2 regions of the Blautia sp. 2227st1_G12_2227SCRN_220401 genome follow, and region 2 is predicted to be linked to the other one. Evidence: riboswitches for the same ligand, from Rfam matches in the RefSeq annotation. Region 2 holds a riboswitch; the other holds the start of a gene.
The links. A riboswitch is a leader RNA that binds a small molecule or an ion and turns the genes downstream of it on or off. The one in region 2 is predicted to bind cobalamin.
Positions count from the first base shown of each region.

Region 1 (5,863 bases), on a different contig from region 2:
AAGGTTCGAAGGAGAGAAAGGGCGAATTGTGCTGCCAATTGCAATTTTAATTATTTTTGCAATTTGTTATACAATTGGATTTTTTGTGAAGGCTAACTTGGGATTAAAAGAAATTATTCTGCATGTGATAGGTGGAATAGGGGATCTTGAAATTGCGATTGCCCTTATTGTGCTAAGTCTGCTTATATGGTTTGCTTCGTATAAGTATAGTATGAGCGCCATGAAGAAGAAAGAGTTTTAAGATAGGTGTGGCAAAAATAATCCATTAAAAATAATGATTATAAAGATGTAATAGCTACCAAAAATATGAGAAAAACTTTGTGAAAAAATAGGCTTGTGTTTCGTAAGAGTCCCTTGTAAAATAGCGGTCAAGGATGAAAAGAAAAGGAGACTCTTATGGGAACCAATGAAAAAGATATGACTGCCGGATCTCCCGGAAAACTGATCATAACTTTTGCCATACCGATGATGCTTGGAAATATTTTTCAGCAGTTTTATACAATGGCAGACACCATGATCGTCGGACAAGTGGTAGGAGTTAAGGCACTGGCGGCAGTAGGTGCCGGTGATTGGCTGGTATGGCTGGTGTTGGGGATCATGACAGGTATCACACAGGGTTTTTCTATTCTTGTATCTCAGTATTATGGAGCAAGGGAAAAGGAAAATCTGAAATGTGCAGTAGCGAAAAGCTATATCATGACAGCATTACTGTCTGTGGTCGTACTCGCAGTAAGTGAAGGTACAGTTTATCATGTTCTTTTATTTTTACAGACACCGGATAATGTCATTGATCTGACAATGCTATATTTGCGGCTGATCTTTGCAGGAATCCCGATCATAGCTGCTTATAATATATTTGCAGCGATCCTTCGGGCACTTGGAAACAGCAGATCTCCGTTGATCGCAATGACAGTGGCAGCAGTGATCAATGTGGGACTGGATCTGTTATTTGTGGCGGTTTTTGGCTGGGGTATAGCCGGAGCAGCAGTGGCAACCGTTATCGCACAGGGATTTTCAGCCTTGTACTGTTTGATCGTATTACGTAAAATCCCGGATATCCGCCTGGAAAAGAAGGACTTTTACAGGCAGCCCTCTATGAGCCTGCGGCTTTTGGAACTGGCGGTTCCTCTTGCGATACAGAATGTGATCATCTCCGTGGGAGGACTTGTGGTACAGTATGTGATCAATGGATTTGGTTTTCTGTTTGTGGCGGGATTTACGGCATCGAACAAGCTGTATGGGGTTTTGGAGATGGCTGCCGTTTCATATGGATATGCTATTACAACCTATGTAGGCCAGAATCTTGGTGCAAAGAAATATCAGAGGATTCGAAAAGGCGTGCGCAGCGGCACTTATATGGCAGTGCTCACTTCGGCTTTCATTTCCGGCATGATGGTACTGTTTGGACGTAATGTACTGTCCCTGTTTGTATCCGGTGAACCGGATCAGACCCGACAGGTATTGGATATAGCATATAAGTATTTGTTTATCATGGCTGTCTTTTTGTGGGTGCTGTATCTGCTGTATGTGTATCGTTCCGCTATCCAGGGCCTGGGTAATACTTTGATTCCGCTTGCCAGCGGCATTGCAGAATTTATAATGCGTGTCAGTGTTGCGCTGCTGCTGCCAAAACTGATCGGTGAAGATGGAATATACTATGCAGAGATCTGTGCATGGAGCAGTGCAGCTGTTTTATTATTCGTAAGTTATATGATCATTATACGGAAATATAAAGAAGTCACCGTTCATACATAATGTTATTTACTTAAGGGATCTATAATAATACAGGCAGAAAATATCCGGGTTTCACTATGAAATGTTCAGATATTTTATATTTGACAAAAAACTATTTATATAAAAAGAAAAGTATGATATTATAATATTTATTCATTGCAACTATGAAAATTGAATAGTCAGAAGGGTGTACAAAGTACTTAATAAGGAATCTGGTGAAATGCCAGAACAGCCACCGCTACTGTGACAGGGACGAAAACCAAAATATCACTGGAGAGATCCGGGAAGATGGTAAGTAGGAAGAACTGGAGTCAGGAGACTTGCCTTTTTGACAGAAGAATTCTGATTCGGATGGGATACAGAAGGAATAAGCTCTGCCTGAGGTAGAGGTTTGTTTTTTGTGCTGATATGATGCTGGATCATATCAGCTTTTTTTATTTTAACCGAATAAACAGATGAAAAATGAGGAGAAATGAAAATGGGAAAAGTAATTGCAAAGCGTTTTATATTTATGATTCCGGTAGTGCTGGCGGTTACATTTATTATTTTTATGCTGAGTTTTATATCGGCAGGTGATGCGGCCAGAGTGCTGGCGGAGAAAAAATATGAGCATCCGTCACCGGAGCAGGTAGAAGAAGTACGGCATGAGGAAGGACTGGATCAGCCGGTGCTGGTACAATACGGGAAATGGCTGGATCAGGCACTTCATGGCGATTTTGGAAAATCATATTCTACCAGAAAACCGGCTTTTGAGGAATTAAAAAGATATTTTCCACAGACATTTAAACTGGCAGTTACTTCGTTTTTATTGTTGATGATCGTGTCAGTCCCTCTTGGAATTTTGTCGGCAATTTATGAAAACAGAGTTCTGGATAAAGTCATTCGCATTTTGTCGTCCCTCAGTGTATCTATGCCGTCTTTCTGGATCGGTCTGATGCTGCTCTATATATTTGGAGTAAAGCTAAAAGTGATTTCCGTGATCGGAGGAGATGCCGGAGGCATCCCGATTCTTGCGGCATTTGCCATGGATATCAGTTTCTTTGGAATTATGACGAGATTGATCCGTACCAATATGATACAGGTGCTGAAGCAGGATTACATACGTGCCAGCAGAGCTAAGGGATTGTCATCTGTAAATGTAATTTTGCGTCATGGTCTGAAAAATATCCTGATTCCTGTGCTGACACGTCTGGTATCAATTGTGATCGGTTTTTTCTGTGGCTCAGCTGTGATAGAAAGTATTTTTTCAATTCAGGGAATCGGAAATCTGGCATTGAAATCCGTGATCTCAAAAGACACTCCGGTGCTGCAATGTTTTATCTTTATTCTGGCTGTTGGCATTGTAGTATTAAATTTTCTTGTGGATATCGCCTATTCTGCGATTGACCGGCGAATCCAGTTAAAGTAAAGGAGAGATCATAGAATGGGAAGCAGAAGAAAGCAGAAAACAGAAAAAAGCATGATCCAGAATCTGTACTGGAAACAGGTATTCCGGTCACCGAAAACAAAAATAGGATTGATGGTGGTCATAATTTTTGCATTGGCAGCTATTTTTGCACCTGTATTAGCGCCGCATGATCCACTGCTTGTGGATGTTTCGATAAAATTAAAGAATCCGTCGGCGGCATATCCTTTAGGTACTGATCAGCTGGGACGATGTATTTTATCAAGACTTCTCTGGGGTAGCCGGTATTCACTGAGCTATAGCTTTACGGTGCTTCTGATCACTGTATGTGTCGGGGTGCCGATCGGACTGTTTGCCGGATATGTAGGTGGAAAAATCGATTCCATAATTATGAGGATTATTGATGTATTTATGGCTATGCCGGTCTTTATTGTGGCACTTGCCATTGCAGGAACCGTAGGAGCCAGCGGCGCTCATCTGATCCTGTCCTTATCGGTCGTATCCTGGGCAGAATATGCAAGGCTTGCCCGAGCATTGACACTTCAGGAAAAAAATAAAAATTATATGACCGCACTAAAAGCCGGTGGCTGCGGCCACGCAAGGATCATATTTAGGCATGTATTGAGAAATATCCTGCCATCTGTGATCGCACTGGCAACAATGGAAATCGGTTCGATCATTCTGTCAATTGCCGGTTTTTCCTTTATCGGCCTTGGTGTGCAGGCACCGACACCGGAATGGGGGATCATGCTCAGTGACAGTAGAAGTTATATTCAGACTTATCCAAGACTGATGTTTTATCCGGGCATACTGATCATGATCATTGTTCTGGCATTTAATTATTTGGGGGAGGGAATACAGAATGGAACAGCCCAAAAATGATGTCCTAAAGGTAAAAAGACTACATGTGGAGTTTCAGACATCTCACGGAATGGTTCATGCAGTAAAAGATGTCAGCCTGGAAGTAAAACGCGGAAGGATCCATGCTCTGGTGGGAGAAAGCGGAAGCGGCAAGTCAGTTACCTCTCTGACGATCATGAATCTGCTTGCAGGAAATGGAAAGGTGATATCCGGAGATGTGACACTGAACGAAAAGAGTCTTCTGAAGTTATCAGGAAAAGAAAAACGACAGTTATACGGAGACAGGATCGGAATGATCTTTCAGGATCCGACCGCTGCTCTCGATCCGCTCTTTACAGTTGAACAACTGCTTCTGGAAGGACTGAGAAAACATCGCAGAATGAGCAAAAAACAGGCAAGGGAAGCAGCGTTGGAAAGTCTGCGGATGATGAATCTGCGTGATCCGGAAGAACTGATGAAGAAAAAACCTTACGAATTGTCTGGTGGTATGTGCCAACGTGTTATGATCGCCATTGCCATGTCCATGAAACCGGATTATCTGATCGCAGATGAGCCGACGACAGCCTTGGATGTAACCGTACAGAAGCAGATCCTGGAAGAAATCTATCAGCTATCCAGGAAAGAAAATCTGGGCGTGTTATTTATTACGCATGATCTGGGTGTGGTGGCAGAGATCGCAGATGATGTTTCGATCATGAAAGACGGCGAAATAGTGGAAAACGGAACGGTTGAAGAGATCTTTTATCATCCGCAGCATTCATATACAAAAAAACTGTTGGATGCAGTTTTATAGGGGAAAAGTATGAGTACGTTACTAAAGACAGAACATTTAAAAAAATATTATGGCAAGAAAAAAATTGTGAAGGCAGTGGATGATGTAAGTCTGGAAATCCATGCAGGATCATCCATGGCCCTGATCGGTGAAAGTGGAAGTGGTAAAACTACATTCGGAAAGCTGATCGCCGGCCTGGAGAAACCTACAGATGGAAAATTCTGGTTTCAGGGACAGGAAATGCAGGATTTGTCTGAAAAGCAGTTTCGTCCATATCGCAAGAATCTTCAGATGGTCTTTCAAAGCAGCAGCGGGGTATTTGATCCTGGTTATACCATTGGAGAAAATATTCTGGAAATTTTGAAATTACATGAAAAACTGCAAGAGGGTGAGTATGAAGAGCGAGTAAAGGAGGCTTTGATCCAGACGGGGCTTGATCCGGATATCCGCAACCGTTATGTTGGACAGATTTCAGGAGGTCAGTGTCAGAGAGCTAATATTGCGAGAGCATTGGTATTAAGACCGGAACTTGTGATCTGTGATGAACCGGTATCCAGTCTGGATTATTCCATACGAAAGCAGATCCTGCATCTGTTAAATGAGCTGCAGGAAAAATATGAGATGACCTATTTACTGATCACTCACGATCTGTCCAATGTTCCATATCTCTGCAAAGAGGTGGCTATTATGTATCAGGGACGCGTGGTCGAGTTTATCGATCATACGGACAGCTTAAAGGAGACTGCCGTGCATCCTTATACAAAAGATCTGTTTGATTCTATTCCGGTAAAAGAACCGAAAATGCGAAGAATCGGATCGCAGGAAAAGAAAATATTTTCAGATACCATTCCGGAACAGGGCTGCCCATACCAGAACCGGTGCAGAAGATGTACAAATATATGCAGAGAGCATATACCGGAATTGACAGAAATTGAAACAGGACATTTTGCGGCATGTCATATGTTGTAAAATATAAAACAAACAAAGGAGAGGAAGAAATGAAGAAAAGACGTGTAGCAAAACTGATAGCATTGAGCATGGTGGCGGCAACTTTACTGACAGGTGTCAATGTACAGGCAAAAGAGGAAAAA
Region 1 covers NZ_JBCLNI010000013.1:60,064-65,926, forward strand. Annotated here, with positions in the region: gene ABCM67_RS08525 (ABC-2 transporter permease) at 1-241, shown strand, start outside; gene ABCM67_RS08530 (MATE family efflux transporter) at 397-1,755, shown strand; cobalamin riboswitch at 1,903-2,077, shown strand; gene ABCM67_RS08535 (ABC transporter permease) at 2,213-3,142, shown strand; gene nikC (nickel transporter permease) at 3,158-4,021, shown strand; gene ABCM67_RS08545 (ABC transporter ATP-binding protein) at 4,002-4,793, shown strand; gene ABCM67_RS08550 (ABC transporter ATP-binding protein) at 4,803-5,741, shown strand; gene ABCM67_RS08555 (nickel ABC transporter substrate-binding protein) at 5,771-5,863, shown strand, end outside.
Region 1: another riboswitch for cobalamin. It lies ahead of ABCM67_RS08535 (ABC transporter permease); the one in region 2 lies ahead of nikB (nickel ABC transporter permease).

Region 2 (5,863 bases):
GACCATATGCTGGACGGTTTTACGCGCCATGGACTGTATGATCTTACGCTGAGAGTCCACGGTGATCTGAATGTAGATGATCATCACACCATTGAAGATACAGGGATCGTCCTTGGAAACGCTATCCGTGAGGCAGTTGGCGACAAAAAAGGAATCAAACGTTACGGCAGCTGTATCCTTCCTATGGATGAAGTGCTTGTGCTCTGCGCAGTAGATCTTTCCGGAAGACCTTATCTTGGATGGGATGCAGCGTTTTCTACGGAAAAAATAGGAGATATGGCTACAGAGATGGTAAAGGAATTCTTTTATGCAGTATCCTATTCCGCAGCAATGAATCTTCACATCAAGGTTCTTTCCGGAGGAAACAGCCATCATGTGGCAGAGGCCATGTTTAAAAGCTTTGCGAAAGCCCTTGATGCAGCAACACAGTACGATTCCCGGATCACAGACGTGCTTTCTACCAAGGGAAGCCTCTGATACAGAAGGAGACCACTTATGAACAAACAGTTGATCCCATGCCTTTATCTTCATTCAGAAAAGGCGGTAACCGGATTTGGACAGAGAAATCTTTTCGGAGACGGAAATGTAGAAACACTTGCAAAATTTTACGGTGACAATGGGGCAGATGAGCTTCTGGTATTTGACTTTTCTTCCGCAGATGCAGAGCATGACCGTGCGATCGGAAAAATCCGTGATATCTGTCAGGTATCTGAGATCCCGGTGATCGCAGCGGGAAATATCAAACGTATGGAAGATGTAAAAAAGCTGATCTATGCGGGATGTGCCAAAGTTGTACTGAATTTTTCGAAAGAGAATAATATCAAGCTTCTGGAAGAAGTATCCCGGCGCTTTGGAAAAGAGCGTATGATGATCAGCATCTCTGATCTGAGAGAATTCACAGAAAATCAGGATCTGATCGAAACATATGCAGACACTGTTCTGGCTTTGGACACTGTCGAAAATGAAATTGCAGAGATTTCTCAGATTTCCATTGTTCTTCATACCGATGAAAACAGATCTGAGAACGTTCTGGAGCTTTTAGGAGAACCAGCTGTGTCCGGACTTTGCGGTGCTTATGTAAGCAGTCTTGAAAATGATCTGCATACATTTAAGGAAACCTGCGAAGAAGCCGGAATTCCGGTAAACACATATAAAAGTAATATTGCATGGTCGGACTTTAAATTAAACAGTGACGGAATGGTTCCGGTTATTGTCCAGGATTACCGGACGGATGAAGTACTGATGCTGGCCTATATGAATGAGCTTGCTTTTAACACAACATTGAAGCTTGGAAAAATGACATACTGGAGTCGCAGCCGGAATGAGCTCTGGACCAAAGGTCTGACATCCGGACACGTACAGTATGTAAAGTCTCTTACTATTGACTGTGATAATGATACGATCCTTGCCAAAGTGGAGCAGATTGGCGCAGCCTGCCATACAGGAAACCGTACCTGTTTCTTCAAACCGCTGCTGAAAAAAGAGTACGATGATACCAACCCACTTCACGTGTTCCAGAATGTGTATGATGTGATCACTGACCGAAAAGAACATCCAAAGGAAGGTTCCTATACCAATTATCTTTTTGATAAGGGAATTGACAAGATTTTGAAAAAAGTCGGTGAAGAATGCACAGAGATCGTCATTGCAGCCAAAAATCCAGATAAAGAAGAGATTAAATACGAAATTTCAGATTTTCTTTATCATATGATGGTACTTATGGTGGAAAAAGGAGTCAGCTGGGAAGAAATCACCAAAGAATTGGTAAAAAGATAAATTATATATCATTCAGGAAAAAAGCTTTTGTACGTCGGATCAGAATGAACGGTTACGAAAGCTTTTTTCTGTTTTCCCGGAATCTTAAAAGAATATGTACAATTTCGGTTAGGCATGATATACTTATCGTCAAAAGTGCGGAAATATAAAAAAGGAAAAGGGAAACAACCAATGATCAAAATTGATGACTGGGTGATTGAAAAAGGAGAGAAGGCACAGGGGAAAATTAAGATCACAGGATACGGCATAGCAATGCCGGCAACTGTGATATGCGGAGTGAAAGACGGACCGACGATACTGATCACAGCGGGAATACACAGTGCGGAGTATGTAGGAATCCAGGCGGCAATGGAACTTGCAAAAGAATTTCAACCGGAAGAACTAAAGGGAAATGTGATCATCGTTCCACTGGTCAATGTCAGTGGCTTTGAGCATCGCACCATGAGTCTGGTCTATGAGGATGGCAAGAACCTGAACCGCGTTTTCCCCGGAGATCCTGAGGGAACAGCTGCAGATCGTATTGCCTATGCTATAGTGACAAAGCTTTTTTCCATAGCAGATTATTATATCGACCTGCATAGCGGAGATGGGTTCGAACAGCTTCATCCCTATGTTTATTATGTAGGGGTTGTAGATGAAAAGACAGCAGAGAAATCATTACATATGGCACGGCATATCGGCGTAAAATATGTGGTCCGTTCCACAACCGCCACAGGTGGCGCCTACAATTATGCTTCTTCTCTTGGAATTCCAAGTATTCTCATCGAAAGAGGCGGACACAGCTACTGGACCTGGGAGGAAGTAGAACAGGATAAAAGAGACGTCCGTCACCTTGTTTTTCATCTCCAGGGAAAGAAATGTCATGGTCTGAAGCATTACCGTCAGATGCTTCTTGAAAATGTAGTCTATGAATATGCGCCGTATACCGGATGCTGGTATCCATCCAAGAAGCCTGGAGAGTACTTCTTTAAGGGAGAAGAATTGGGTGAACTGAGAGATTACTATGGAAATTTACTTTACACATCTATTGCAACTGAAAACGGAGTCGTACTTTATCAGACAGCCAGTCTGAACATTATTGAAGACGGACCAATGATCGCATATGCAGCGATCACGGAGACTCTGACCTGATAGTAAACAACCTTTTCAGAACGCTTCTGTCTGAAATCATATTGAAACAGTAAGAAAACCGGGTTTTACCATTTGCTATTCTATTTGTAAAAATAGCGAGGTAAAATCCGTGTTTTTTTAGCAGATCAGATAAATCCAATTGTCAAATCCCCCATGGGGGATATATACAATTCAAGCATCTTTAACAAAATTTATGAGTTTTCTAAAAATATAACATTTTTCCATAGACATAAACTATAGTTTTATCATATAATGTTTCAGTAATTTGACAGCATTTGCTGATTTTCACATCAGCCGTTGTAAGTTCTGAGAGGATTAATAGGGAAACCGGTGTAAATCCGGTACGATCCCGTCACTGTAAGGGGAAATCCTCAGACAAAGTACCACTGGTCGAGTGCGTGAGAAATAGACCGGGAAGGTGTCTGAGGGTAAGGATCCTAAGTCAGGAGACCTGCTTGCAATTGTTTTAAAATGATTCTTACGGAAGATAGGAAGCATATTTATTTTGTGTGCCCGTATTTCGTCACGGGCTTTTTTCGTGCAAATTTTCTAAAATTCCATGCATATTCTGCATATTAAGAATCCAATAGTTTCTTTTATCTAACTAAATTAAAACGGCAATGTTAAAATCGCATCAAATGAGGAAAGGAGTAAAACGTGACAAAGAAACAAGTAGGAAAAAGATTTCTCCAGATCATCATTGTATTATTTGGAATCAGCTTTTTCACATTTGGACTGACCTACCTGTCACCTGGTGATCCTGCGGAGATCATGCTGACAGAGTGTGGTAATCTTCCTACACCAGAGCTTCTGGAACAGACAAGACATGAGCTTGGCCTTGATCAGCCCTTTCTCGTGCAGTATGGTTCCTGGCTGAAGGGTGTTGTTACAGGAGATATGGGACAGTCCTATTCTTTCAAAATGCCGGTAACAGATAAACTGGTATCCTGTTTCTGGCCGACGCTGAGGATGTCGTTGCTGGCACTTCTGATGATGGTCATTATTTCCATACCGCTTGGAATCCTGGCCGCTGTATATCAGAACAAATTCCCGGATTATTTTGTGAGAGGAATTACCTTTGTGGGAGTATCTGTTCCAAGCTTCTGGCTGGGCCTGATCCTTCTCAGCATCTTTGGTGTTCAGCTTCGCTGGATCAATGTTGCAGGAGGCAGTACGGATTTTAAATCCATGATCCTCCCGGCGCTGACTCTTGCACTTGCCATGTCTGCAAAATATACCAGACAGGTAAGAAGTGCAGTGCTGGAGGAACTTCATCAGGATTATGTCACAGGTGCAAGAATGCGTGGAATCAAGGAAAGCGTCATTCTCTGGAAACACGTCCTTCCTAATGTTATGCTTCCGCTGGTAACGCTGTTGGGACTTTCCCTTGGAAGTCTTCTGGGAGGTACTGCAGTTGTAGAGATCATTTACAACTGGCCCGGAATGGGAAATATGGCAGTAAAAGCAATTTCCTGTCGTGACTATCCTCTTGTACAGGGCTATGTACTCTGGATCGCGATCCTGTACATGTGCATCAACCTGCTTGTGGATCTGTCCTATACTTATCTCGATCCAAGACTTAAGGAGGATAGATAATTGAAAAAGGTATTACGAACATTCAAAGAAAATAAACAGTTCACTCTTTTCTTCATTCTGGGTCTCGTGGTGATCGGAATTGCGATCTTTGCGCCGCAGCTCTCACCATATGATCCACTGAATGCAGTTATGACCGAATCACTGCAGGAGCCAAGTTCCGCTCATCCGTTCGGAACGGATAAGCTTGGACGAGATCTTCTTTCCCGTGTTATCTTCGGAACAAGAACCTCTCTGATCATGACCTTATGTCTGGTTGCGGTGATCTTTGTCATCGGTACATTTTTAGGAGTTATTGCCGGATATTTCGGCGGCGTTGTGGATGCAGTGATCATGCGTATCGCAGATATGATGATCTCCTTCCCTGGGCTTGTACTGGCCATTGCTATTGCCGGTATGCTTGGACCAAACCTGGTCAATGCCGTTATCTCCATTGCGGCTGTAAGTTGGACAAAATATGCCCGTCTTGCACGAAGTATGGTCTTGAAAGTCAAGAAGAGTCTTTACATAGAGGCAGCTATAGTAAACGGAACAAAGACCTGGAAAATTCTTCTTGTACACATTCTTCCCAACATGGTAACCCAGATGGTGGTAACTGCGGCAGCAGATATCGGAACCATGATGCTGGAGCTGGCTTCCCTTTCATTCCTGGGATTTGGTGCAACTGCGCCGACACCGGAGTGGGGACTGATGCTGAATGAAGGAAGAACCTACATGGCAAAGGCGCCATGGCTTATGATCTACCCTGGTATCGCTATCGTGATCTGTGTTGTTGTTTTCAACATGCTTGGAGACAGCATCCGTGATGTACTGGATCCGCGCCAGGATCAATAAAACAACTCTGTAACAAACCAACACCATATAATCAGTATATTATCTTTAGGAGGATGAAATGAGAAATAATGTAGTTAAAAAAGTGCTGGCTGCTACACTTGCATGTATGATGACCCTTTCAATGACAACAGTGGCTCAGGCAAAAGGTGACAAAAAAAGTGATAAGGAGATCACCATCGGAGTAACAAGCTTTGCAGATACACTGGAGCCGACAGAGCAGTATTTCAGCTGGGTTGTATCCCGTTATGCGATCGGTGAGTGCCTTACAAAATTCGATGAGAACGGTGAGATCGTTCCATGTCTTGCGGAAAAGTGGGAAAACAGTGACGATGGAAAAACATGGACCTTCAAGATCCGTGAGGGCGTAAAATTCTCCAACGGTGACGATATGACACCGGAGATGGTAAAAGCCTCCATCGAACGTACCGCTGAAAAGAGTGACCGTGTTCCGGAATTCTTTGATCTCGACAGCCTCGAAGTTGACGGACAGAACCTGATCTTCCATCTGAACAGAGCAAATGCAAACATG
Region 2 covers NZ_JBCLNI010000001.1:196,326-202,188, reverse strand. Annotated here, with positions in the region: gene hisB (imidazoleglycerol-phosphate dehydratase HisB) at 1-477, shown strand, start outside; gene hisIE (bifunctional phosphoribosyl-AMP cyclohydrolase/phosphoribosyl-ATP diphosphatase HisIE) at 496-1,776, shown strand; gene ABCM67_RS01000 (M14 family metallopeptidase) at 1,948-2,907, shown strand; cobalamin riboswitch at 3,192-3,381, shown strand; gene nikB (nickel ABC transporter permease) at 3,565-4,503, shown strand; gene nikC (nickel transporter permease) at 4,504-5,334, shown strand; gene ABCM67_RS00985 (ABC transporter substrate-binding protein) at 5,393-5,863, shown strand, end outside.